3 regions of the Streptomyces sp. NPDC007025 genome follow, and region 1 is predicted to be linked to each of the others. Evidence: riboswitches for the same ligand, from Rfam matches in the RefSeq annotation. Region 1 holds a riboswitch; each other region holds the start of a gene.
The links. A riboswitch is a leader RNA that binds a small molecule or an ion and turns the genes downstream of it on or off. The one in region 1 is predicted to bind thiamine pyrophosphate.
Positions count from the first base shown of each region.

Region 2: another riboswitch for thiamine pyrophosphate. It lies ahead of ACFYMO_RS14635 (thiamine ABC transporter substrate-binding protein); the one in region 1 lies ahead of thiO (glycine oxidase ThiO).
Region 3: another riboswitch for thiamine pyrophosphate. It lies ahead of thiC (phosphomethylpyrimidine synthase ThiC); the one in region 1 lies ahead of thiO (glycine oxidase ThiO).

Region 1 covers NZ_JBIAFT010000003.1:420,314-427,874, forward strand. Annotated here, with positions in the region: gene ACFYMO_RS08275 (NAD(P)/FAD-dependent oxidoreductase) at 1-458, shown strand, start outside; gene ACFYMO_RS08280 (hypothetical protein) at 508-1,521, opposite strand; gene metF (methylenetetrahydrofolate reductase [NAD(P)H]) at 1,567-2,505, opposite strand; gene thiE (thiamine phosphate synthase) at 2,638-3,384, opposite strand; gene ACFYMO_RS08295 (Rv2175c family DNA-binding protein) at 3,485-3,859, opposite strand; gene ACFYMO_RS08300 (FAD-dependent oxidoreductase) at 3,893-5,086, opposite strand; TPP riboswitch at 5,343-5,456, shown strand; gene thiO (glycine oxidase ThiO) at 5,454-6,674, shown strand; gene thiS (sulfur carrier protein ThiS) at 6,671-6,889, shown strand; gene ACFYMO_RS08315 (thiazole synthase) at 6,897-7,561, shown strand, end outside.
Region 2 covers NZ_JBIAFT010000006.1:375,394-382,954, forward strand. Annotated here, with positions in the region: gene tsf (translation elongation factor Ts) at 38-874, shown strand; gene pyrH (UMP kinase) at 1,071-1,826, shown strand; gene frr (ribosome recycling factor) at 2,086-2,643, shown strand; gene ACFYMO_RS14625 (phosphatidate cytidylyltransferase) at 2,682-3,863, shown strand; gene rlmN (23S rRNA (adenine(2503)-C(2))-methyltransferase RlmN) at 4,073-5,179, shown strand; TPP riboswitch at 5,231-5,347, shown strand; gene ACFYMO_RS14635 (thiamine ABC transporter substrate-binding protein) at 5,343-6,419, shown strand; gene ACFYMO_RS14640 (ABC transporter permease) at 6,560-7,561, shown strand, end outside.
Region 3 covers NZ_JBIAFT010000005.1:301,023-308,583, reverse strand. Annotated here, with positions in the region: gene ACFYMO_RS12425 (YibE/F family protein) at 1-1,285, opposite strand, end outside; TPP riboswitch at 1,357-1,492, shown strand; gene thiC (phosphomethylpyrimidine synthase ThiC) at 1,485-3,299, shown strand; gene ACFYMO_RS12415 (NUDIX domain-containing protein) at 3,536-4,039, shown strand; gene ACFYMO_RS12410 (pyridoxamine 5'-phosphate oxidase family protein) at 4,092-5,366, opposite strand; gene ACFYMO_RS12405 (globin domain-containing protein) at 5,477-6,907, opposite strand; gene ACFYMO_RS12400 (HAD-IB family phosphatase) at 7,118-7,561, opposite strand, start outside.

The DNA.
Region 1 (7,561 bases):
GCACGCTGGTGCACCGCGCGGAGGCTCCCGGGCAGCCGCTCACCGTGCTGCGGCCGGACGATCCGGCGCTGCGGCCGGACGACGCGCACGAGACGGCCGTGCTCACGCTGCCGGTGCCCGGCGGTCTCCTGGCGGAGGCGGCGGAGCCGCTCGCCGAGAACCTGCTGGCAGCGACGGACGCGGCGGGGCTGGGGCTGCGGGAGCGGGTGCTGTGGCGCGAGGTGCGCACCCCCGCCGAGATCGAGGCGGAGACCGGGGCTCCCGGCGGGCGGGTGCCGCCGCCGGGGCTGTCCGGCGGCGGTGGCGCCTTTCTGCACCCCGCCAACACGACGGGGCTGCCGGGGCTCTACGCGGCCGGCGGCTGGTCCCATCCGGGCGGCGGTCTGCCCGCCGCGGGGATGACGGGCGCCATGGTGGCCGGGCTGGTACAGGACCCGGAGTGGCGCGGCTCGGTCTGAGCAGGCGGCCCGGGCCCGGTGCGGATTGCCGGCCCGGTGCGGCCGGGCCTCAGTACGGGCCGCCGCCGTAGTAGTCCTGCGGGTACCGGGGTGCCTGCTGCGGGTACGGCTGGGGCTGCTGGGCGTCGGCGTCGTGGGCGTCGGCGTACGGGTCGTAGCCGTAGGGCTGCGGCTCCTCCGGGGGCAGCGGCGCGCCGCCCTCGCGCTGCTGGGGTACCCAGACCCCGCCCGGCGGCGTCTCGGGCACCCCGGGCTGGTATGGCTGTTGCGGATAGCCGTATCCGTCGCCGTACTGGCCGCCGTAGCCCGCGTACGGGTCCTGGTACTGCTGGTAGCCGGCCGGGTCCTGGTATCCGGAGTGGTCCGGGTAGCCGGCGGGCCCGCCGACCGGGGTGTGGTCCTGGTAGCCGGCGTACTGCTCGTATCCGCCGTGGTGCCCGTGCCCGCCGTCCCCGTGGGCCGGAGGCTGGTCGGGGGCCGGGGCGAAGACCGAGGTCTCCTCGTCGTAGCCGCCGTAGCCGTAGCCCCCGTAGGGACCGTAGGGGCCGTAGGTGTCCTGGCCCGGGTAGCCGTAGCCGGTCTCCTGGCCGCCCGGATCGCCGTCCTCGCCGCCCCAGTCGGCGGGCTCCTGGTGACCGTAGCCCTGCTGGCCATAGCCCTGCTGGCCGTAGTCGTCGACCGGATCGGGCACCGGCACGGTGCCCGCGGCCGGGGTGTCGGCGGGGTCGTGGGTGCGCAGGTCGGAGACCTCCAGCGAGGCCGTGTCCGGAGCGGGGGACGCCCCGCGGCGGCGCCGGCTGGAGCCGGGGCCACCGCCGAGTGCCCACCCGGCGGTGAACCCGCTCCGTACCGAGAGCGTGACGAAGGTCTGGCCGACGGCGAAGGCCGCGATGCCGAGGCCGATCACGACGACCGACGGCAGCGCCGTCCCCACCACCACGCCGAGGAAGCCGGTGAGGGCCAGCAACCGCCAGCGCAGCCGGGCCTTGTACTGGAGCAGTACCTCGCCCAGCAGCCACAGCGCAACGATGCCGAACGCGATATAGAGGACCGTCCAGCCCATCTACGCCCCTCTTCCGCTCCCGCCGCCCCTTGGCGGACCCGTGGCTCAAGCCTTGCGAAGGCCCAGGGTAGCCCTCTCCCGGAGACCGAGATTCTGGTGGATCTCCAGCGTCGCCGTGGAGTGGTTGAGCGTGATGAAGTGCAGCCCCGGAACACCTTCGGCGAGCAGCCTCGCACACAAGTCCGTGGCGTACTCGATCCCGATCGAGCGTACCGCCGCCGGATCGTCCTGGACGGCGTGCAGCCGCTCGATCATCCCGGCCGGCAGCGTGGCGTTGCTCAGCTGCGCGAACCGCTCGATCTGCTGCACGCTCGTGACCGGCATGATCTCCGGGATGATGGGCGTGCTGCAGCCCGCGGCGGCGACCCTGTCCCGCAGCCGGAGATAGTCCTCCGCCTGGAAGAACATCTGGGTGATCGCGTAGTCGGCACCGGCATTGCACTTGTTCACGAAATGCCGGATGTCGCTGTCCCAGTCGGTGGAGCGCGGGTGCATCTCGGGGAAGGCCGCGACACCGACGCAGAAGTCGCCGGACTCCTTGATCAGTTCGACGAGTTCGGAGGCGTAGTCGATCCCCTCGGGGTGCTTGACCCACTCCCCCAGCGGATCGCCGGGCGGATCGCCGCGCAGTGCGAGCACGTTGCGGATGCCCGCGGCGGCGTACTGCCCGATGACGTTGCGCAGTTCCGCCCGCGAGTGGCTGACCGCCGTGAGGTGTGCGACGGGAGTCAGCGTGGTCTCGTTGGCGATGCGCTCGGTGTTGCGGACCGTGCCCTCGCGTGAGGAACCGCCCGCGCCGTAGGTGACGGACACGAAGGTCGGGGACGCCGCCTCGATGCGTCGCAGCGCGTCCCACAGCGTCCGCTCGCCTTTCGCGGTCTTCGGCGCGAAGAACTCGAAGGAGAAGGACTGCTCTCCGCTCGCGAGCAGATCACGCACAGTCGGCGGACGGTCTGTCCTGGGAGCTGAGATACCGATGGCCATATCTGCAGGCTAGCGGCCTGGCCTGCAGAGCGGCTCGACACCGGGGCGATAAGAGGGGATCTGTCCGTTTCCCGGATGGCCGAGGTCCACCTGTTGGACAGTCCCGCCCCCCGTGCTAAGCGGCCGGTGCGGTCACGACGCCGGGGGACGGGCATCCGCGGCTGCCGCCTCCCGCAGCCGCGCGGCCAGCGAGGCGGCCGCTGCCCCGGGATCATCGGCCTCGGTGAGTGCCCGGACCACCACCACCCTGCGGGCCCCGGCGTCCAGCACCTGGTCGAGATTGCCCGCATCGATGCCGCCGATGGCGAACCACGGCCGAGACGTCGGATCTGCGGCGGTACGGGCGGCGGTGTGACGGACGAGATCCAGCCCCGGTGCGGGGCGGCCCGGCTTGGTGGGGGTCGGCCAGCACGGCCCGGTGCAGAAGTAGTCGACGCCCGGCTCGACCAGCGCCGCGTCCGCCTCGGCGGGGCTGTGCGTGGAGCGGCCGATCAGCACCTCGTCGCCGAGCAGGGCGCGGGCCGCGGGCACCGGCAGATCACCCTGGCCGAGATGGAGCACCTGGGAGGCGGCGGCGTGGGCCACGTCCGCACGGTCGTTCACGGCCAGCAGGGCCCCGTGCCGGCGGCAGGCCTCGGCGAACACGTCGAGCTGCGCCAGTTCCTCGGCCGCCTCCAGCCGCTTGTCCCGGAGCTGGACGATGTCCACACCGCCCGCCAGGACGGCGTCCAGGAACGCGGGCAGGTCGCCCTGCGCCTCGCGTGCGTCGGTGCACAGGTAGAGCCGCGCCTCCGCGAGCCGCTCACGGGCGGGAGCGGACCCCCGGGACGCCGCGGGCGGGGTGGCGGTGCTGCGGGACGAGCTGGACGTACGGGACATGGCGGTGTTCGGTTCCCCCCGGGAGGGGGTGCGTGGACCCCGGGGGGATCCACGCACCCGGTGCTGTCGGTGTGCTGGTGCGCCGCCGCGGGCGGCGGGATCAGACGGCGAGTGCCTGCGCCCGTCGCTTGACCTCGGTGCCCCGGTTCTCCCGCAGCGCCGTCACCGGCGAGCCGGGCAGCGACTCGTCCTCGGTGAACAGCCATTCGAGCATCTCTTCGTCGCTGAAGCCGTCGTCCCGCAGCAGAGTGATGGTGCCCGCCAGGCCCTTCACGATCCGGCCCTCGCCCACGAAGGCGGCCGGAACCTGCAGCACCCGGTTCCCGGACTCCGCCTCCCGCCGCACCGCGAGCAGTTGGCCTTCCTTCACGAGCTGCCGCACCCGGGTCACCTCGACGCCGAGCATCTCGGCGACATCGGGGAGGGCGAGCCAGGCGGGGACGAGCGCGTCGGTCTTTGCGTCAATCTCGGTCACGGGTTCCAGACTGCCATCCGAAACCGGTGGTCACTACCGCGCGGCCTTCTTCAGGGCCACGGCCGCGTCGCCCAGCACGGCCCGGTCCACGGCTGTGCCCTGCTGAATCAGCTTCCGGCCCTGCGCGAGATCGCGCGGACGGCCGACGGCCAGCAGCGCGGTCGGCCGCTCGCCGCGCAGCCAGCACACGCTCCAGGCGGGGTCCCGCGGCGAGCCGCGCCACACCAGCTCGTCGCCGGGGGCGTGGTGGCCGACGTACTGCACGAAGCGGCCGAACTGCTCGGACCAGAAGTAGGGCACCGGATCGTAGGCGACGCTCTCCGGCTCGCCGTCGGCGTGCCCCTCGGCGAGCAGGTTCGCCGCGACCGTACGGGGGCCCTGGAGCGCGTTGTCCCAGTGGTGGATCAGCAGCCGCTCCCCGTAGCGGGCCGAGGGGAACGAGGCGCAGTCCCCCACCGCGTAGCAGCCGGAGGCCGAGCTGCGCAGCCGCGCGTCGGCCAGCACGGAGCCGTCCGGCCCGAGCGCCACCCCGGAGCCGGCCAGCCATCCGGTAGCGGGCCGGGCCCCGATCCCGACCAGGACCGCGTCCGCCGGCAGCCGCGTCCCGTCGGCGAGCAGCACCCCGCCGCGCTCGACCGCGGCGACGGCGGCGCCGGTGCGCAGTACCGCCCCGGCCTCCGCGTACCAGTCCCGCATCGGCGCGGAGACCTCGGCCGGGAGCGCGCCCGGCAGCGGTGCGGCGGCGGTCTCCACCACGGTGACCTCGCAGCCCCATTCGCGGGCCACCGTGGCGAACTCCGCGCCGATCCACCCGGCGCCGACCACCACGACCCTGCCGCGGGAGGCCAGCACCGGCCGCAGCCGCCGCGCGTCGTCCAGGGTGCGCAGCACATGGACACCGGGCACGCCCTCGCTCCCGGGCAGGGTGCGAGGCTCGGCGCCGGTGGCCAGCACCAGCCGGTCGTAGTGGACCGGGCCCGCGTCGGTGACCAGCAGCCGCTCGCCGGGGCGCAGCCCGGTGGCGGTCCGGCCCAGTTCCAGCTCGATCCCCAGCGCCGCGAAGTCGATGTCGAAGAGCGGCACCTCCGCCTCCTCGCCCCTGCCGAGCAGCACGGCCTTGGACAGCGGGGGCCGGTCGTAGGGCGGGTGCGGTTCGGCCCCGAGGAGCCGCACGGAGCCGGGCCAGCCCTGTTCGCGGAGCTGCACGGCGGTCTGCACACCCGCCATACCGGTGCCCACGACCACGACCCGCTGCTGGTTCTGACTGTCGCTCACATCGCTCACTGTATGCCGGTCGACTCCCGGAGCCATCGGCCACCGGACGGAGACGGCCTCCGGTGGCGGTCGTAGGTCATGTCTGCAAAGCCCCGTCTGCCCGGTGGGCGGACGACGCTCCTTCGAGCCCTCCCCAGGGCCGCCCGCCGCGGGGCCCCGGCGCGCCTTACCGGCGCCGCACGCACCGCAGTAGGGTGGGCCGCGGTAGTCATGAATACGCGGGAGCCCGGACGCACCGGGCTGAGAGGGAGGCTGCGGCGGCCTCCGACCGTCCGAACCTGATCCGGGTCATTCCGGCGAAGGGAGCAGCGGCAGCCCCATGCGCGGCACAGGAAACGGCACAGGAAACGGCACCGAAACCGGTACCCACGCGGCGAGCCCCGACGTGCTCGTCCTCGGCGGCGGCCTGATCGGCCTGGTGACGGCCTGGCGGGCCGCACAGCGCGGCCTTGCGGTCACCGTGGCCGACCCCGGACCGGGCGGCGGCGCCGCGCGGGTGGCGGCGGGCATGCTGGCAGCCGTCACCGAACTGCACTACGGCGAGGAGACCCTGCTGGACCTCAACCTCGCCTCGGCGGCACGCTACCCCGAGTTCGTCGCCGAACTGGAGGACGCCGCCGGCCTGGACACCGGCTACCGGGCCTGCGGCACCCTCGCGGTCGCGCTCGACGCCGACGACCGCGCCCACCTGCGCGAGCTGCATGCGCTCCAGCAGCGGTGCGGGCTGGAGTCGCAGTGGCTGACCGGCCGCGAGTGCCGCCGCCTGGAGCCGATGCTGGCGCCCTCGGTGCGCGGCGGAGCCCGGGTGGACGGCGACCACCAGATCGACCCCCGGCGACTTGCCGCCGCGCTGCTGCGGGCCTGCGAGCGCGCGGGAGTCGCCTTCCGGCGCTCCGGCGCGGTGCGGTTGCTGCACCGGCGGGACCGCGCCGCGGGGGCGGCGCTGGCGGACGGCACCGAGCTGCGCGCGGAGCAGACGGTGCTCGCGCTGGGCGCCCGCAGCGGCACCCTGGAGGGCCTGCCCCCGTGGGTGGCGCCCCCGGTGCGCCCGGTGAAGGGGCAGGTGCTGCGGCTGCGGATGCCCGGCGGCTCGGCCGGCCCCTTCCTCTCCCGCACGGTCCGCGCGGTGGTACGCGGCGGCGCTCTCTACCTGGTGCCGCGCGCGGACGGCGAACTGGTGGTCGGCGCCACCAGTGAGGAACTGGGCTGGGACACCACCGTCACCGCGGGCGGCGTCTACGAGCTGCTGCGGGACGCACACGAACTGGTGCCCGGCGTCACCGAGCTGCCACTGGCCGAGACCCGCGCCGGGCTGCGCCCCGGCTCCCCCGACAACGCGCCGCTGCTGGGGCCCACCGCGCTGCCCGGGCTCCACCTGGCCACCGGCCACTACCGGCACGGTGTCCTGCTCACCCCCGTCACCGGCGACGTGCTCGCCGAACTGCTGGCCACGGGCGAGCTGCCCGCACCGGCCCGGCCCTTCGCACCGCAGCGCTTCGCCTCCGCAGACTCCCGCGAGACCCAGGAGCAGCCCGTATGACCTCCGCCCCGACGACGACCGTCTCGGTCAACGGCGAGCCCCGCCGAGTGACCCCGGGTCTCACCCTCGACCGGCTCGTGGCCGATCTCACCGCCGCGCCGGGCGGGGTGGCCGCGGCGCTGAACGAGGACGTGATCCCCCGGGGCCGCTGGGCTCAGACCCCGCTCGGCGAGGGCGACCGCGTCGAGATCCTCACCGCAGTCCAAGGAGGCTGAGCCGGCCATGGCCGACGATCCGCTGACCATAGGCGACACCGCCTTCACCTCCCGGCTGATCATGGGGACCGGGGGCGCGCCCAGCCTGGACGTCCTGGAACGGGCGCTGCTGGCCTCCGGCACCGAGCTGACCACGGTCGCGATGCGGCGCCTGGACCCCTCGGTGGGCGGCTCCGTGCTGTCGGTGCTGAACAGGCACGGTATCCGGGTGCTGCCGAACACCGCCGGGTGCTACACGGCGGGTGAGGCGGTGCTCACCGCACGGCTCGCGCGGGAGGCGCTGGGCACCGACTGGGTGAAACTGGAGGTCATCGCCGACGAGCGCACCCTGCTGCCGGACCCGGTCGAGCTGCTGGAGGCCGCCGAGACGCTGGTGGACGACGGCTTCACGGTGCTGCCGTACACCAACGACGACCCGGTGCTGGCGCGGAAGCTGGAGGAGGCGGGCTGCGCGGCGATCATGCCGCTCGGCTCCCCCATCGGCTCCGGACTGGGCATTCGCAACCCGCACAACTTCCGGCTCATCACCGAGCGCGCGGGCGTGCCGGTGATCCTGGACGCGGGCGCCGGTACGGCCTCGGACGCGGCACTGGCCATGGAGTTGGGGTGCGCCGCGGTGATGCTGGCCTCGGCGGTGACCCGGGCCCAGGAGCCGGTGCTGATGGCGGAGGG
Region 2 (7,561 bases), on a different contig from region 1:
CAACCTCACCGACTTTCCGAGAAGAGATTCACAGACCATGGCGAACTACACCGCCGCCGACGTCAAGAAGCTCCGGGAGCTGACCGGCGCCGGCATGATGGACTGCAAGAAGGCGCTGGACGAGGCCGAGGGCAACGTCGACAAGGCTGTCGAGGTGCTGCGCGTCAAGGGCCAGAAGGGCGTGGCCAAGCGCGAGAGCCGCACGGCCGAGAACGGCGCGGTCATCACCCGCATCGCCGCCGACAACGCCACCGGTGTGCTGGTCGAGCTGAAGTGTGAGACGGACTTCGTCGCCAAGGGGGACAAGTTCCTCGCCGCCGCCGAGGCCATCGCCGCGCACATCGAGGCCACCTCCCCGGCCGACATCGACGCGCTGCTCGCCTCCGAGATCGAGTCCGGCAAGACCGTCCAGGCGTACGTCGACGAGGCCAACGCCGGCCTCGGCGAGAAGATCGTGCTGGACCGCTTCGCGCAGTTCTCCGGCGCCTTCGTCGGCTCCTACCTGCACCGCACCAGCCCGGACCTGCCCCCGCAGGTCGGCGTGCTGGTCGAGCTGGACGCCGCGAACGAGGAGATCGCCAAGGACGTCGCGCAGCACATCGCCGCCTTCGCCCCGGCCTACCTGACCCGCGAGGACATCCCGGAGGAGACGGTCGCCAACGAGCGCCGCATCGCCGAGGAGACCGCCCGCGAGGAGGGCAAGCCCGAGGCCGCCCTGCCGAAGATCATCGAAGGCCGCGTCAACGGCTTCTTCAAGGAGAACACCCTCCTGGACCAGCCCTTCGCCAAGGACAACAAGAAGTCCGTGCAGAAGGTCCTGGAAGAGGCCGGTGTCTCGCTGAAGCGCTTCGCCCGCTTCCGCGTCGGCGCCTGAGGACCCGTTCCCGACGCACCCCGCAGGCCGGTTCTACTCGCTCGGGGGTGGGGCACACCGGGTAGCGCGCACGGAGCCGGCACGGGCCCGATAAGGTCGGGCACAGGGCAGTTGTGACGAGGAGGCCATTGCCGCAGAGGGAACCGCGAGGATCCGACGGCAATGGCCTCTTTCGTATGTGCACGAGGAGATCTCCATGAGCAGCAATGACACCGACAACGACGGCGACGGCCGACGGCGCTTCCTGCTGAAGCTCTCCGGCGAGGCGTTCGCCGGTGGCGGCGGACTCGGTGTCGATCCCGACGTCGTGCACAAGATGGCCCGGGAGATCGCCTCGGTGGTCCAGGACGGGGCTGAGATGGCCGTCGTCATCGGCGGCGGCAATTTCTTCCGGGGCGCCGAGCTCCAGCAGCGCGGCATGGACCGCGCGCGCTCGGACTACATGGGCATGCTCGGCACCGTGATGAACTGCCTGGCACTCCAGGACTTCCTGGAGAAGGAGGGCATCGACTCGCGGGTGCAGACCGCCATCACGATGGGGCAGGTCGCCGAGCCCTACATCCCGCTCCGCGCCATCCGGCACCTGGAGAAGGGCCGCGTCGTCATCTTCGGCGCCGGTATGGGGATGCCCTACTTCTCCACCGACACCACGGCGGCCCAGCGTGCTCTGGAGATCAACGCCGAGGTGATGCTCATGGGCAAGAACGGCGTGGACGGCGTCTACGATTCCGACCCGGCGCGCAACCCCGCGGCGGTGAAGTTCGACGCGCTCGAGTACGGCGAGGTCATCACCCGTGATCTCAAGGTCGCCGACATGACCGCGATCACGCTCTGCAGGGACAACAAGCTGCCGATCCTCGTCTTCGAGCTGCTGGCCGAAGGCAATATCGGCCGCGCCGTCAAGGGTGAGAAGATCGGCACCCTGGTCAGCAACCAGGGCACCCGGCCCTGACCGGCTCCGACCCCGGGCCCGGCACCGGCCCCGCCGGCGGATCCGCGGGTCCGGCCGGGCGACCGGCCGCCGGCCGGGAGGTGCCGACGGCAACACCGTCGCGCCGGAACGGCCCGGTACGGGGATGGACAACAGCCTGCCGGTCGGACACCGTGCAGGCAGCAGAGCATCGCGGGGGCCGGGGCGGCCCGCGGGGCGGCCGTCAGCTCACAGCCCCGGATGAAGCAGTCAGGCTCATTCATCGAACCAGGAGCACGTGGTGATCGAAGAGACCCTCCTCGAAGCCGAGGAAAAGATGGAGAAGGCGGTCGTCGTCGCCAAGGAGGACTTCGCCGCTATCCGCACCGGCCGTGCGCACCCGGCGATGTTCAACAAGATCGTGGCCGAGTACTACGGCACGATGACGCCGATCAACCAGCTCGCGTCGTTCTCCGTACCGGAGCCCCGGATGGCGGTGGTCACCCCGTTCGACAAGAGCTCGCTGCGCAACATCGAACAGGCCATCCGCGACTCGGACCTGGGCGTCAACCCGTCGAACGACGGCCATATCATCCGGGTGACATTCCCCGAGCTCACCGAAGAGCGCCGCCGGGAGTACATCAAGGTCGCCAAGACCAAGGGCGAGGACGCCAAGATCTCCATCCGGAGCATCCGGCGCAAGGCCAAGGAGGCCATGGACAAGGCCATCAAGGACGGCGAGGTCGGTGAGGACGAGGGCCGCAGGGGCGAGAAGGAACTCGACGACACCACCTCCAAGTACGTTGCACAGGTGGACGAGCTGCTCAAGCACAAGGAGTCCGAGCTGCTCGAAGTCTGAGCCCACCGTCCAAGGTCCGAGGTCGAAGGCTGCTATCTGTGAACGACTCATCCTGGGGAGCGCCGCAACCGGATGCGGGCTACTGGGGCCCTCCCGAGCAGGGGTCCGCCGCTCCCGCGGCGATGCCCCGCCCGGGCGATGGTCCGGTGTCCGCCCACGACGTGAGCGTCCCCGTGCACGATGTGGGCGGTGACGCGTCGCAGACTCGGCGTATGCCCATTGCACCCGACCCCGGGAGCCACGGTGACGCCGGAGACGGCCGTGCCGGTCGGCCCGGCCCCGATGGCCCCGGACCCACAGACCCCGCCAGTCCCTCCGGCAGCGCGCAGCGCGGCCAGGACGGGCCGGAACCGCCGCACACCCCCAGGCAGCCCGAAGCACCCGCAGTCGCGGAAGGCGGCAGGAAGCGCGCCGGGCGCGACCTGCCCGCGGCGATAGGGGTCGGTCTGGGCCTCGGCGTCGTCATCCTCGCCGCGCTGTTCCTCTACAAGCCGGCCTTCCTCGGCGTCATCGTGCTGGCGGTCGTCGTCGGACTCTGGGAACTGACCTCGCGGCTGCGGGAGCGCAAGGAGATCCAGGTCCCGCTGGTGCCGCTGGCGCTCGGCGGTGCGGCCATGACGGTCGCCGGCTACCTGCGGGGCGCGGAGGGCGCCTGGATCGCCATGGCGCTCACGGCGCTGGCCGTGCTGGCCTGGCGCATGACGCAGTCAGCGGCCGACTACCTGCGGGATGTGACTGCGGCCCTCTTCGCCGCCATCTACGTGCCCTTCCTCGCCACTTTCGTCGCCCTGATGCTGGCGGCGGACGACGGACCCTGGCGGGTGCTGACGTTCCTGATCCTCACCGTGGTCAGCGACACCGGCGCCTACGCGGTGGGCTGGCGGTTCGGGCGGCACAAGCTGGCCCCCCGGATCAGCCCCGGGAAGACCCGGGAGGGACTGGTCGGCGCGGTGGCCTTCGCCATGGCGGCGGGCGCCCTGTGCACGCAGTTCCTGATCGACGACGGGCGCTGGTGGCAGGGCCTGCTGCTGGGGCTCGCGGTCGCGGTCAGCGCCACCCTGGGCGATCTGGGCGAGTCGATGATGAAGCGCGACCTGGGTATCAAGGACATGGGAACCCTGTTGCCCGGGCACGGCGGCATCATGGACCGGCTCGACTCGCTGCTGCCGACCGCGCCGGTCGTCTGGCTGCTGCTGGTGGTCTTCGTCGGCGCGGGCTGAGCCCGCCCCGCCCGATCCGGACCGCGTGGCGGCAGGGCCCCGGGGCCCTCGGCTTCTTTCGCCGGCCCCCGGCCTCCACCGCCCCCGCACCCTGCGGGGGTGGTCCTCGGGCACGGCGGGGCCGACCGACGGGGGCGGACGACCGGGGACTGCCGCCCTGCCCGGCTGATCAGCGGCCCGCCAAAATGATCTGCGACACTGGTACGGCTATGCCTGCACCCGGAGAACTCACGTTCGTCGCCCCGCGCGGCGCCAAGAAGCCGCCCCGCCATCTTGCCGACCTCGCTCCCGAGGAGCGCCGTGCGGCGGTCGCGGATCTCGGCGAGAAGCCCTTCCGTGCCAAGCAGCTCTCGCAGCACTACTTCGCGCGGCTGGCCCACGACCCGCAGCAGTGGACCGACATCCCGGCCGCTGCCCGCGAGAAGCTGGCGTCCGGGCTGCTGCCCGACCTGATGAGTGTGGTGCGGCACATCAGCTGCGACGACGACGCCACACGCAAGACGCTGTGGCGGCTGCACGACGGGACGCTCGTGGAGTCCGTCCTGATGCGGTACCCGGACCGGGTCACCATGTGCATCAGCTCGCAGGCGGGCTGCGGGATGAACTGCCCGTTCTGCGCCACGGGCCAGGCCGGTCTGGACCGGAATCTGAGCACCGCGGAGATCGTCCACCAGATCGTCGACGGGATGCGGGCCCTGCGGGACGGCGAGGTGCCCGGCGGGCCGGCGCGGCTGTCGAACATCGTCTTCATGGGGATGGGCGAGCCGCTGGCCAACTACAAGCGGGTGGTCGGCGCCATCCGGCGGCTGACCGACCCCGAGCCGGACGGCCTCGGACTGTCCCAGCGGGGTATCACCGTCTCCACGGTCGGGCTCGTGCCCGCGATGCTGCGATTCGCCGACGAGGGTTTCACATGCCGGCTGGCGCTCTCGCTGCACGCGCCCGACGACGAACTGCGGGACACTCTGGTGCCGGTCAACACCCGGTGGAAGGTACGCGAGGTGCTCGACGCCGCCTGGGAGTACGCGGCCAGGTCCGGGCGCCGGGTCTCCATCGAGTACGCGTTGATCAAGGACATCAACGACCAGGCGTGGCGTGCCGATCTGCTGGGCCGGCTGCTCAAGGGCAAGCGGGTGCACGTCAATCTCATCCCGCTCAACCCGACGCCCGGCTCCAAGTGGACCGCCTCGCGGCCCGAGGACGAGGCCGCGTTCGTGCGGACGCTGGAGTCGCACGGTGTACCCGTGACCGTACGGGACACCCGGGGTCAGGAGATCGACGGTGCGTGCGGCCAGCTCGCGGCAACCGAACGCTGACGCCTGACTGGTAGTGTTCGAACGGGTCGCCCGGTGCGGCCCGCACAACCGAACAGCCGACAGGGGAGCGCTCACAGCGCTGAGAGTGCGGCCGTACGCCCCGTACGTGCCGCAGACCCTCGAACCTCGCCCGGGTCATGCCGGGTAGGAAGTCGATGCACTGATGAAGAAGCACGCACGGCGGGCTGCCGCCGCAACCACCGCTGTCCTCACCCTCGCAGTTCTGGCCACGGCATGCGGCGGCTCGGACGACAGCGCGGACTCCAAGACGGTCACTCTCGTCACCCACGACTCGTTCGCCGTCTCGAAGCCCGTGCTGAAGGATTTCGAGAAGCGCAGCGGCTACAAGGTCGAGGTGCTGCGCGGCGGCGACGCGGGTGCCGCCGTGAACCAGGCGGTGCTCAACAAGGGCAACCCGCAGGGCGACGTCTTCTTCGGAGTCGACAACACGCTCCTCTCCCGCCCGCTGGACAAGGACGTCTTCGCCCCCTACGAGGCCGAGGGCCTCTCGAAGGTGCCCGAGCGGCTGCAGGCGGATCCGGAGAAGCACCGGGTCACCCCGGTGGACACGGGCGACGTGTGCGTCAACTACGACCGCCGGTGGTTCGCCGACAAGAAGATCGACCCGCCGCGTACTCTGCAGGACCTGGCGAAGCCCCGCTACAAGGACCTGCTGGTGACCGAGGACGCCGCCAACTCCTCTCCCGGTCTGGCGTTCCTGCTGGCGAGCGTCGCCGAGTTCGGCGAGGACGGCTGGCAGGACTACTGGAAGAAGCTGCGTGCCAACGGGGCCGAGGTCGCCGGGAGCTGGGAGCAGGCCTACAACGACCGCTTCAGCGGCTCCCGCCAGGGCAAGGGCAAGGGCGACAAGCCGCTGGTCGTCTCCTACGCCTCCAGCCCGCCCGCCGAGGTCATGGGTGAGAAGAACCCGCCCGAGCAGGCGCCGACCGGCGTGGCCAAGGGAACCTGCTTCCGGCAGACCGAGTACGCCGGGCTGCTCCGCGGCGCGAAGAACACCGAGGGCGGACAGGCGCTGCTGGACTTCCTGCTCAGCAAGCGGTTCCAGGAGGACCTGCCGCTGAAGATGTTCGTCAACCCGGTCCGCGAGGACGCCCGGCTGCCGGAGTTGTTCACCAAGTACGGCGAGACCGTGGACGACCCCGCCACAGTCGCCCCGCGGAAGATCGCGGAACACCGTGAGCAGTGGATCAAGACGTGGACGTCGCTCGCCGTGAAGTAGCCGCCCGCGACGCCGTGGCCCGGGCTCTCCCGGACTCTCCGGAGGGGCCGGTGCCTCCCGGCGCCCCGGACGGCCCCACCGCGCGACCGTCCGCCGCCGCGAACCGCCGCGGCGGCGGCACGGGCGTGCGGCTCGCGCTGATGGCCGTCCCGGCGGCGTTCTTCGCGCTCTTCTTCGGCTACCCGGTGACCGCGATCGTCTTCCGGGGGCTGCACGAGGGAGGCAGCTGGCAGTCCGGCCGGATCGCCCAGGTGCTCGGCGATCCCGACATCCTCCAGGTGCTCTGGTTCACGCTGTGGCAGGCCGCGGCCTCCACCGCGCTCACTCTCGCGCTCGCCCTTCCCGGCGCCTACGTGTTCGCACGGTTCGACTTTCCCGGCAAGCGGATGCTGCGCGCCGTGGTGACGGTGCCGTTCGTGCTGCCGACAGTGGTCGTCGGCTCCGCCTTCCTCGCGCTGGCCGGGCGCGGGGGAGCGCTGGACGTCTGGTTCGGGGTACGGCTGGACACCAGCGTGTGGGCGATCCTGCTGGCGCACGTCTTCTTCAACTACGCGGTTGTCGTGCGCACCGTCGGCAGCCTGTGGTCGCAGCTCGACCCGCGCCAGGAGGAGGCCGCACGCGTCCTGGGCGCCGGCCGGTTCACCGCCTGGCGGCGGGTCACCCTGCCCGCGCTGGCGCCGTCCGTGGCGGCCGCCGCACTGATCGTCTTTCTGTTCACCTTCACCAGCTTCGGCGTCATCCAGGTCCTGGGAGGGCCGCGGTACGCCACGCTGGAGGTCGAGATCTACCGGCAGACCGCCACCCTGCTGGACCTGCCGACCGCCGCCGTGCTGACGCTCACCCAACTCGCCGCCGTCGCCGCGCTGCTGGCCGTGCACGCCTGGGCACTGCGCAAGCGGGAGAGCGCGCTCAGCCTGGTACCCGCGGAGCACACCGCCCGCCGTCCGGCAGGACCCGGCCAGTGGACGACGGTGGGCGCCGTGCTGGGGGTGATGCTCGTGCTGACGGTCGTACCGCTGCTCGTGCTGGTCCAGCGGGCACTCGACGGGCCCGACGGATACGGCCTCGCCTTCTTCCGTGCGCTGGGCGCCCGCTCCGACAGCGCGACCTTCGTCGTCGCGCCCGTCGAGGCCATCGGCAAC
Region 3 (7,561 bases), on a different contig from region 1:
GGATGATCTCTTCGGCGACCACCTCGCTCGTGGCTACCATCGTCACGTCGCTGCGCGCGATCGAGAACAGCAGCAGCAGCGGCAGCGCCGCTCCCGCGTAGGCCAGCACCAGGGTGTTGACGACGGACGCGATGTGATCGCGGCCGATCCGCATGGCGGCCCGGTAGATCCGGCGCCGACCGGCCCCGGGGTCGGCGTCCTTGAGTTCCCAGACGGCCGAGGTCTGGGTGACCGTCACGTCGTCGAGTACGCCGAGCGAGCCGATCAGCACCCCCGCCAGCAGCAGCCCCCGGATCTCGATACCGGGGTAGAGCCCGTGCACCAGACCGGTCTGGTCGTCGGTGTTGCCGGTCAGTCCGGCCCAGCCGATGAACAGCGAGCCCAGCAGCCCGATCAGCAGCAGCGACACCAGGGTGCCCAGCACCGCGACCGAGGTGCGGGCCGACAGGCCGTGGCACAGATACAGCGTGGCCAGCATGATGGCGCTCCCGCCGACCACCGCGACCACCAGCGGATTGGAACCCTGCAGTATCGCGGGCAGGATGAACAGCGTCAGCACGGCGAAGCTGATGACCAGTCCCACCAGCGCCAGCACTCCGCGCAGCCGCCCCACGAGTACCACCACGAGGGCGAAGAGGCCGGCCAGCAGCACCATCGGCAGATCGCGGGCGGTGTCGACGACGCTGTACTGGAGATCGCGCGGCGCCTTCGCGGCGTAGGCGACGACGACGCCCTGCCCCACGGAGTAGCTGCGGGTGGCGTCGGGCGGGACGACCTCGGTGAAGGTGTGCCCCTTGTCCTTGCCCTCGGTGATCTCGACGGTGGCCTTCCGGCACGGCTCGTGCGCCCCGCCCTCGCCGCCCTGTTCCCCGCCGCCCGGCCCGGAGGAACCGCCGCCGGAGGAGCCGGACGGCTGCCGGACGTTGGCCTTGCCGCAGTCCACCTCGGCCAGTTCCACGACCTTGGCGGTGAAGGTGGGCCGGTCGAAGCCGACCCCGGAATGGTCGTGCTGGTGTCCCGGAACGCCCCCTGGCCACAGCACCACCAGCCCGGCCAGCACGGCCGCCGCGAACGGCACCAGCACCGCCGCGATGACCTTCCGCAGCCGGCGGGAGACCGGCTCGGCGGGCCCGTGGCCGTGACTGTGCCCGTGGCCGTGGCTCTGCCCGTGGCCCCGGCCGTGGCTGGGCCCGTGGTCATGGGCGGGCGCATGGCCGGGTCCGGGACCGTGCCCGTGGGCACGGCCGGGTTCGGGTGCGGGGACGGCGGGGTCGGTGTGGGTCACCGCCCGATCATCGCAAGAACGGCCGGGCGGGGTGTTCAGTCCGGGCCGTGTGCCGTTAGCGTAGAGGCGCCTTTGCACATCGCGGGAGCTCCGAGCACGGGGCTGAGAGGGCGCTGACCTCCGTGGAAGGGACCACGGAACCGGCTGCGCCGACCGCCGAACCTGTTACCGGGTAATGCCGGCGTAGGGAGTGGGTCTCATGACCACGCAGGATGCACACGCGCGCGCCGAGAACGCCGAAGCGGCCGAGAACGCCGAAGCGGCCGGGAAAGCGCTCGGCTCGCACAAGGGATATCTGCAGGGGTCGCGCCCGGACATCCGGGTCCCCGTCCGACGGGTGCACCTCACCAACGGCCGGGACGTGACGCTCTATGACACGTCCGGGCCGTACACCGACCCCGAGATCGACACCGATGTGCGCCGCGGCCTGGCGCCGCTGCGCGAGAACTGGATCATCCAGAGGGGGGACACCGAGGAGTACGCGGGCCGTGAACTGCGGCCCGAGGACGACGGCCGCAAGCACACCAGCCCGCGCGGCGGAGTCGTCCGCGGCGGCGCCGACGATCTGGCGGGGCTCGACGCCGTCTTCCCGGGCCGCCCGCGCCAGCCGCGCCGCGGCCGGGACGGCGCGGCCGTCACCCAGCTCGGCTACGCGAAGCGGGGCGAGATCACCGCGGAGATGGAGTACGTCGCACTCCGCGAGAACCGCGGCCCCGAGTTCGTCCGGGACGAGATCGCCGCGGGGCGGGCCGTACTGCCCGCCAACGTGAACCACCCGGAGACCGAACCGATGATCATCGGGAAGAACTTCCTGGTGAAGGTGAACGCCAACATCGGCAACTCCGCCGTCACCTCCTCCATCGAGGAGGAGGTGGAGAAGATGACGTGGGCGACCCGGTGGGGCACCGACACCGTCATGGACCTCTCGACCGGCCGCAACATCCACACCACCCGCGAGTGGGTGCTGCGCAACTCCCCCGTCCCCATCGGCACGGTGCCGCTGTACCAGGCGCTGGAGAAGGTGGACGGCAAGGCCGAGGAGCTGTCCTGGGAGGTCTACAAGGACACCGTCGTCGAGCAGTGCGAGCAGGGCGTCGACTACATGACGGTGCACGCCGGGGTGCTGCTGCGCTATGTCCCGCTGACGGCGCGCCGCAAGACCGGCATCGTCTCCCGCGGCGGCTCGATCATGGCAGCGTGGTGTCTGGCGCACCACCGGGAGAGCTTCCTGTACGAGCACTTCAGCGAACTGTGCGAGATCCTGCGCTCCTACGACGTGACGTTCTCGCTCGGCGACGGGCTGCGGCCGGGGTCGATCGCGGACGCCAACGACACGGCGCAGATGGCCGAGTTGGACACGCTGGGCGAGCTCAACCGGATCGCCAAGGCGCACGACGTACAGACCATGATCGAGGGCCCCGGCCATGTGCCGATGCACAAGATCAAGGAGAATGTGGACCGCCAGCAGGAGGTCTGCGAGGAGGCCCCGTTCTACACGCTGGGTCCGCTGACGACGGACATCGCGCCCGCCTACGACCACATCACCAGCGGCATCGGCGCGGCGATGATCGGCTGGTGGGGCACCGCGATGCTCTGCTACGTCACGCCCAAGGAGCACCTGGGGCTGCCGGACCGGGACGACGTCAAGACGGGCGTGATCACCTACAAGATCGCCGCCCATGCCGCGGACGTGGCCAAGGGCCACCCGGGGGCGCAGGACTGGGACGACGCGCTCTCGGACGCCCGGTTCGAGTTCCGCTGGGAGGACCAGTTCAATCTGGCGCTCGACCCGGACACGGCCCGCTCGTTCCACGACGAGACGCTGCCGGCCGAACCGGCCAAGACCGCGCACTTCTGCTCCATGTGCGGCCCGAAGTTCTGCAGCATGAAGATCTCCCAGGAGATCCGCGAGCGGCACGGCGCGACGATGGAGGAGGTCGAGGCCGGGATGGCGGAGAAGTCCCGCGAGTTCGCAGAGGCGGGCAACCGGGTGTATCTGCCGATGGCCCCGTGAGGCCCGTGCACCGGTAGAGCGGGGGCGGGAGCCGCGAGGGCGGTTCGTGGCTCCCCCCTCCTGCCACGAACCGCCCGGCTCGACGCGCGCGGCGGCGCGGACGACAAGAGTAGTTGACTTAGCGTCAGTGTCCAATCACTTATGGATATGGACCTATTGCGTGATGTTCCGATCCAACACGCACAGTGAGGAAAACGGAGGGTTTGACGCGCCGTGATGCGGGCCAAATCTCCTGCATGTTCGTCGAACGCCCCGTGGTCAAGCGGACTGCCCGCGCCATCCTCCTCGCCACCGGGGAGGGTCCGGCGCCCGCCGTGGGACTGATCCTCATCAAACGCACCAAGCCCGGCCAGGAGCCGTACTGGATCACCCCGGGAGGCGGCGTCGAGCCCGGCGTGGACCGCACCGTCGAGGACGCCCTGCACCGCGAGGTGGCCGAGGAACTGGGCGCGGCGATCACCGATGTGGTGCCCGCCTTCGTCGACACGGTGAGTGACCCTGTGGAGACACCGGGTGGAGTGAAGGTACAGCACTTCTTCGTGTGCCGGCTCGTCTCACTCGACCCGCGCCTACGGCACGGACCCGAAGTGGAGGAGCCGCAAGGAGAGTACGAGATCGTACGGCTCCCCTTCACCCCGGAGGGCCTGAACTCCGTGGAGGTCGTCCCGCCGAGACTGCGGGCCTATCTCGCCGCGAACATCGAAGGGGTCCAGGCGCTGCTCGCACCCGACCTCCGCTGACCGACGCCGGGGCGCCGCCCGGACCCGCCGGGGCGCCGCCCGCGTGCGCACGCTAGCCGAACCAGCCCTGGAAGGCCGCGGGTTCCCGTGGTTCGCTCGGCTCCGCTTCCTGGCGGCCGCGCCGCTGCGCCTCCGCCAGCGCCCGCTCGGCCTCCAGCCGCCAGGCGGAGACGTCCCGGGCGTGCTCGGCGGACCCGGCGCTCCCCGAGCGGGCCGAGATGGCGGCCGAGACCGCGGAGGACGCGGAGGACGCGGAGGACGCGGAGGACGCGGCCGGCGCCGCCGCGGCGGCGCCCTCTCGCCGCCGCGGCAGCGGCGGGAGGGCGGCCGCCCGTGCGGCCGCGTCCTCCGGTACGGCGGTGGGTCCGGTACCGGGTGCCGGGGACGCCGGGGCGGTTGGTGCCTGCGGGGACAGCGGCGCCGAACCGCCGGACGGCGGCACCGGCGGGACGGCGGGTACGGCCGGGGCGGGGGCCGGGAGTCCCGACGCAGGGATGGAGGCCGAGGCGGGCGGGGAGGCCGACGCGGGCTGGGAGACCGACGCGGGTGAGGCCGTGGGAACCGGCGGTGCCGTGGGAACCGGCCCCGGCGACGGGGATTCCGCGGAGGCGGTCACCTCGCGCCGGCCCTCCCGGGCGTCCCGGGCGGCTCCGAAGAAGTCGCCGCCCTTGCGCTTGTAGTCGTCGGTGCCCCATTCGCGCGCCGCGCGGCGCGGGGCCTTCTGGAGGTGGGGGATGTGCTTGGCGCAATGTATGTACGCCTCCTCCACCTCGACCCGCACCCACAACAGGGCCCGCCGACCGGGTACCGGGTCCTGTGGCAGGTCCGGTACCGAGGGGCGCAGTTCCGCGTCGTCCAGCACCACGGCACGGCCGTTGATGTGCAGGCCGATCCGGGCGCGGAGGAAGTCGACGAGGAGCAGGCCCACATGCGGGTTCTCCCCGATGTTGCCGAGGCTGGCGTGGACGCCGTTGCCTCGGTACTCGGGAAACACCAGTGTCCGCTCGTCCAGCACGCGCAGGAACCCGGGCGGCCCGGCGCGGAAGCTGTTGTCGCACTCGCCGCGGCTGTCGGACGTGGCGAGGAAGAACATCTCCTGCTGCTGGGTGAACTCCCGCATCCGCTCGTTGAGGTGGTCGAGCACCTGGTCCTGGTAGAACCGCCCGGCGCGCTCCTGCGAACCGATCCGCTGCTGCAGCGCGTGCTCCCCGTCGCTGCCGGGCAGCCGCCGCGGCGGGCCGGGGTGCTGGTCGGCTCCGGGGCCCGCGCCCGCCGCATGCTCCGTGGAACCGTCGCCGTATCCGTTCGCGTCACTCAACGCCGCCACTCGTCCCTTTCCTCGACCGGCCGACCGGACGGCTGCCCCGCAACCGGCCCCGGACCACCCGCCCCGGGTGACCGGCTCCGGCAGCAGCCGCGATCCGAACACCCCACCACCTACGCCCCCTGTACGACCAGTTCGTCGAGGGAATCGTGCCGTATTCGGTGCGTCGGGATCCCGAGCCCGCGCAACGTCTCGACCCCGGTCCTGATCATTCCGGGCGGCCCGGAGAGGTATCCGTCGTATGCGGGCCAGGGGCCGTATCTGCGTACCGCGTCCGGGAGCTCGCCCGCGAGCGCCTCGGCGGCCGAGGCCGCGCCCGCCGCGACGACGGGGCGCACCGACAGCCACCGGTGGCGGTCCTGGAGGCGCAGCATCGTCTCCAGGTCGTAGAGGTCGTGGTCGGTGCGGGCTCCGTAGAAGACCTCGACCGGGCGCGCCCTTCCCCGGCTGACCACGTCCTCGACCAGCGCCTTGATGGGGGCGATACCGGTCCCGCCGCCCAGGCAGAGCAGCCCGCTGTCGGCCTCGTGGTCGACGAGCATCGAGCCCGCGGGCGGGCCGAGCCGCAGCACGTCGCCGGGGCGGGCGCGCTGCACCAGTGCCGTGGAGACCCAACCGGCGGGCACGGACTTCACGTGGAAGGTCAGCAGGCCGTCGGGACGGGGCGCGGACGCGAACGAGTAGTGCCGCCACACCCGGGGCCACCAGGGCGTCTCCAGGCTGGTGTACTGCCCGGCGCGGAACGGGTACGGCTGGTCGGGACGCACCGTGATCACGGCGATCTCCGAGGTGCGCAGTTCGTGCGAGACGATCTCCGCGTCCCACCAGGCGGGCGCCCGGCGCTCGTCCTCGGCCGCCGCGTCGATCATCGTCTGGGAGATCGCGGTGTAGGCGCGCACCCAGGCCGCCTCGGTGCGCGGACCCCAGGTGTCGGGTGCGTAGCGCGCGATGGCGGCCATCAGGCACTCGCCGACGGCCGGGTAGTGGGCGGGCAGGGTGCCGTACTTGCGGTGGCCCCGGCCCAGGCCGGCGAGGTACTCGCCGAGCAGCTTGCCGTCGTCGAAGAGGCGTACGGCCGTCAGCAGCGCGCGGAAGAGCCGGTCGCGCTGGCCGTCCATGGCGGCCGGGAACATCTCGCGCAGGTGCGGGTACTGGACGAACAGCAGCGCGTAGAAGTAGGCGGTCGCCGAGTCGGCGGAACGTTCCAGCTCCGCCATGGAGGCCCCGATCAGTTCGGGGTCGCCGAGCTGGTCACCCGCGGGCTCCGCGGGAACGCCGGGCGCCGCAGGCGCCGTCCGCCCGGTGGCGGCCGCCGGGGCCGCAGCGCCGGGTTCGGGAACCGCCTCCGGCTCGTGCGCGTGTTCGGGTTCCGGTTCGTGTTCCGGTTCCGGTGCGGCCGTCCCCGCGGTCTGCTGGGACGGTACCGCGTCAGGTCCGCCTGGCGCGGGGCGCTCCGCGGTCGCGGCATCGGACGCCGGGGTGAACCATCCCCGTCCGCCGCTGCCACCGGCGGACGCACCGTCGCTGCCCGACATGGTGGTCATGCTCGCCTCGCCTCGTACCTCTTCCGGACGTTCTGTGCACATCCGTGTTCCGAAAGTTCCGGTGAACCGCCCCCTGTGAACACCGTGCTCAGGACACTTTGCACTCCTTACCGCACGATGCGGGAGGGACCGACCATACCGTGAAGCCTTCACGCCACAACCCCCGTTCGCGGTTCCCGCGAATTCCGCCATTCGGAACCCGCGCAGGAATTACCGTGCCGTGGAGACGAGTCCGTGGGCCTCCCGGAGATCACTTCCGGTGTAGTGGTGGGAGGCGAGCGAGCGAACATGGTGGTCGGCGTTCACCGCCACGGAGACCGGCACGGCGGCGAACAGCTCCGCATCGGAGAGGGAGTCCCCGTACGCCACGCAGTCCGCCAACCCGAGCCCGAATTGGGCGCAGAGCTCCTCCGCGATCTTCACCTTCGACGAGGGCGAAAGAATCCCGGCGGGATCGAGGGGATGCGCCGGATACTTCGTACTTCCGTTCGGAATTGCGCGCGGAACCTCCGGCCACCGCGAACCGTGGGTAACCTCGGCCCCCCAATCCTGTAGTCTCCGCACAAAGAAATCCGGCGAGAGGGAAATCACGGCGCAGCGCTCATCCTCCGCCCTGAGCCCGGCCCACACCTCCCGGATGCCCGTCAGCCACGG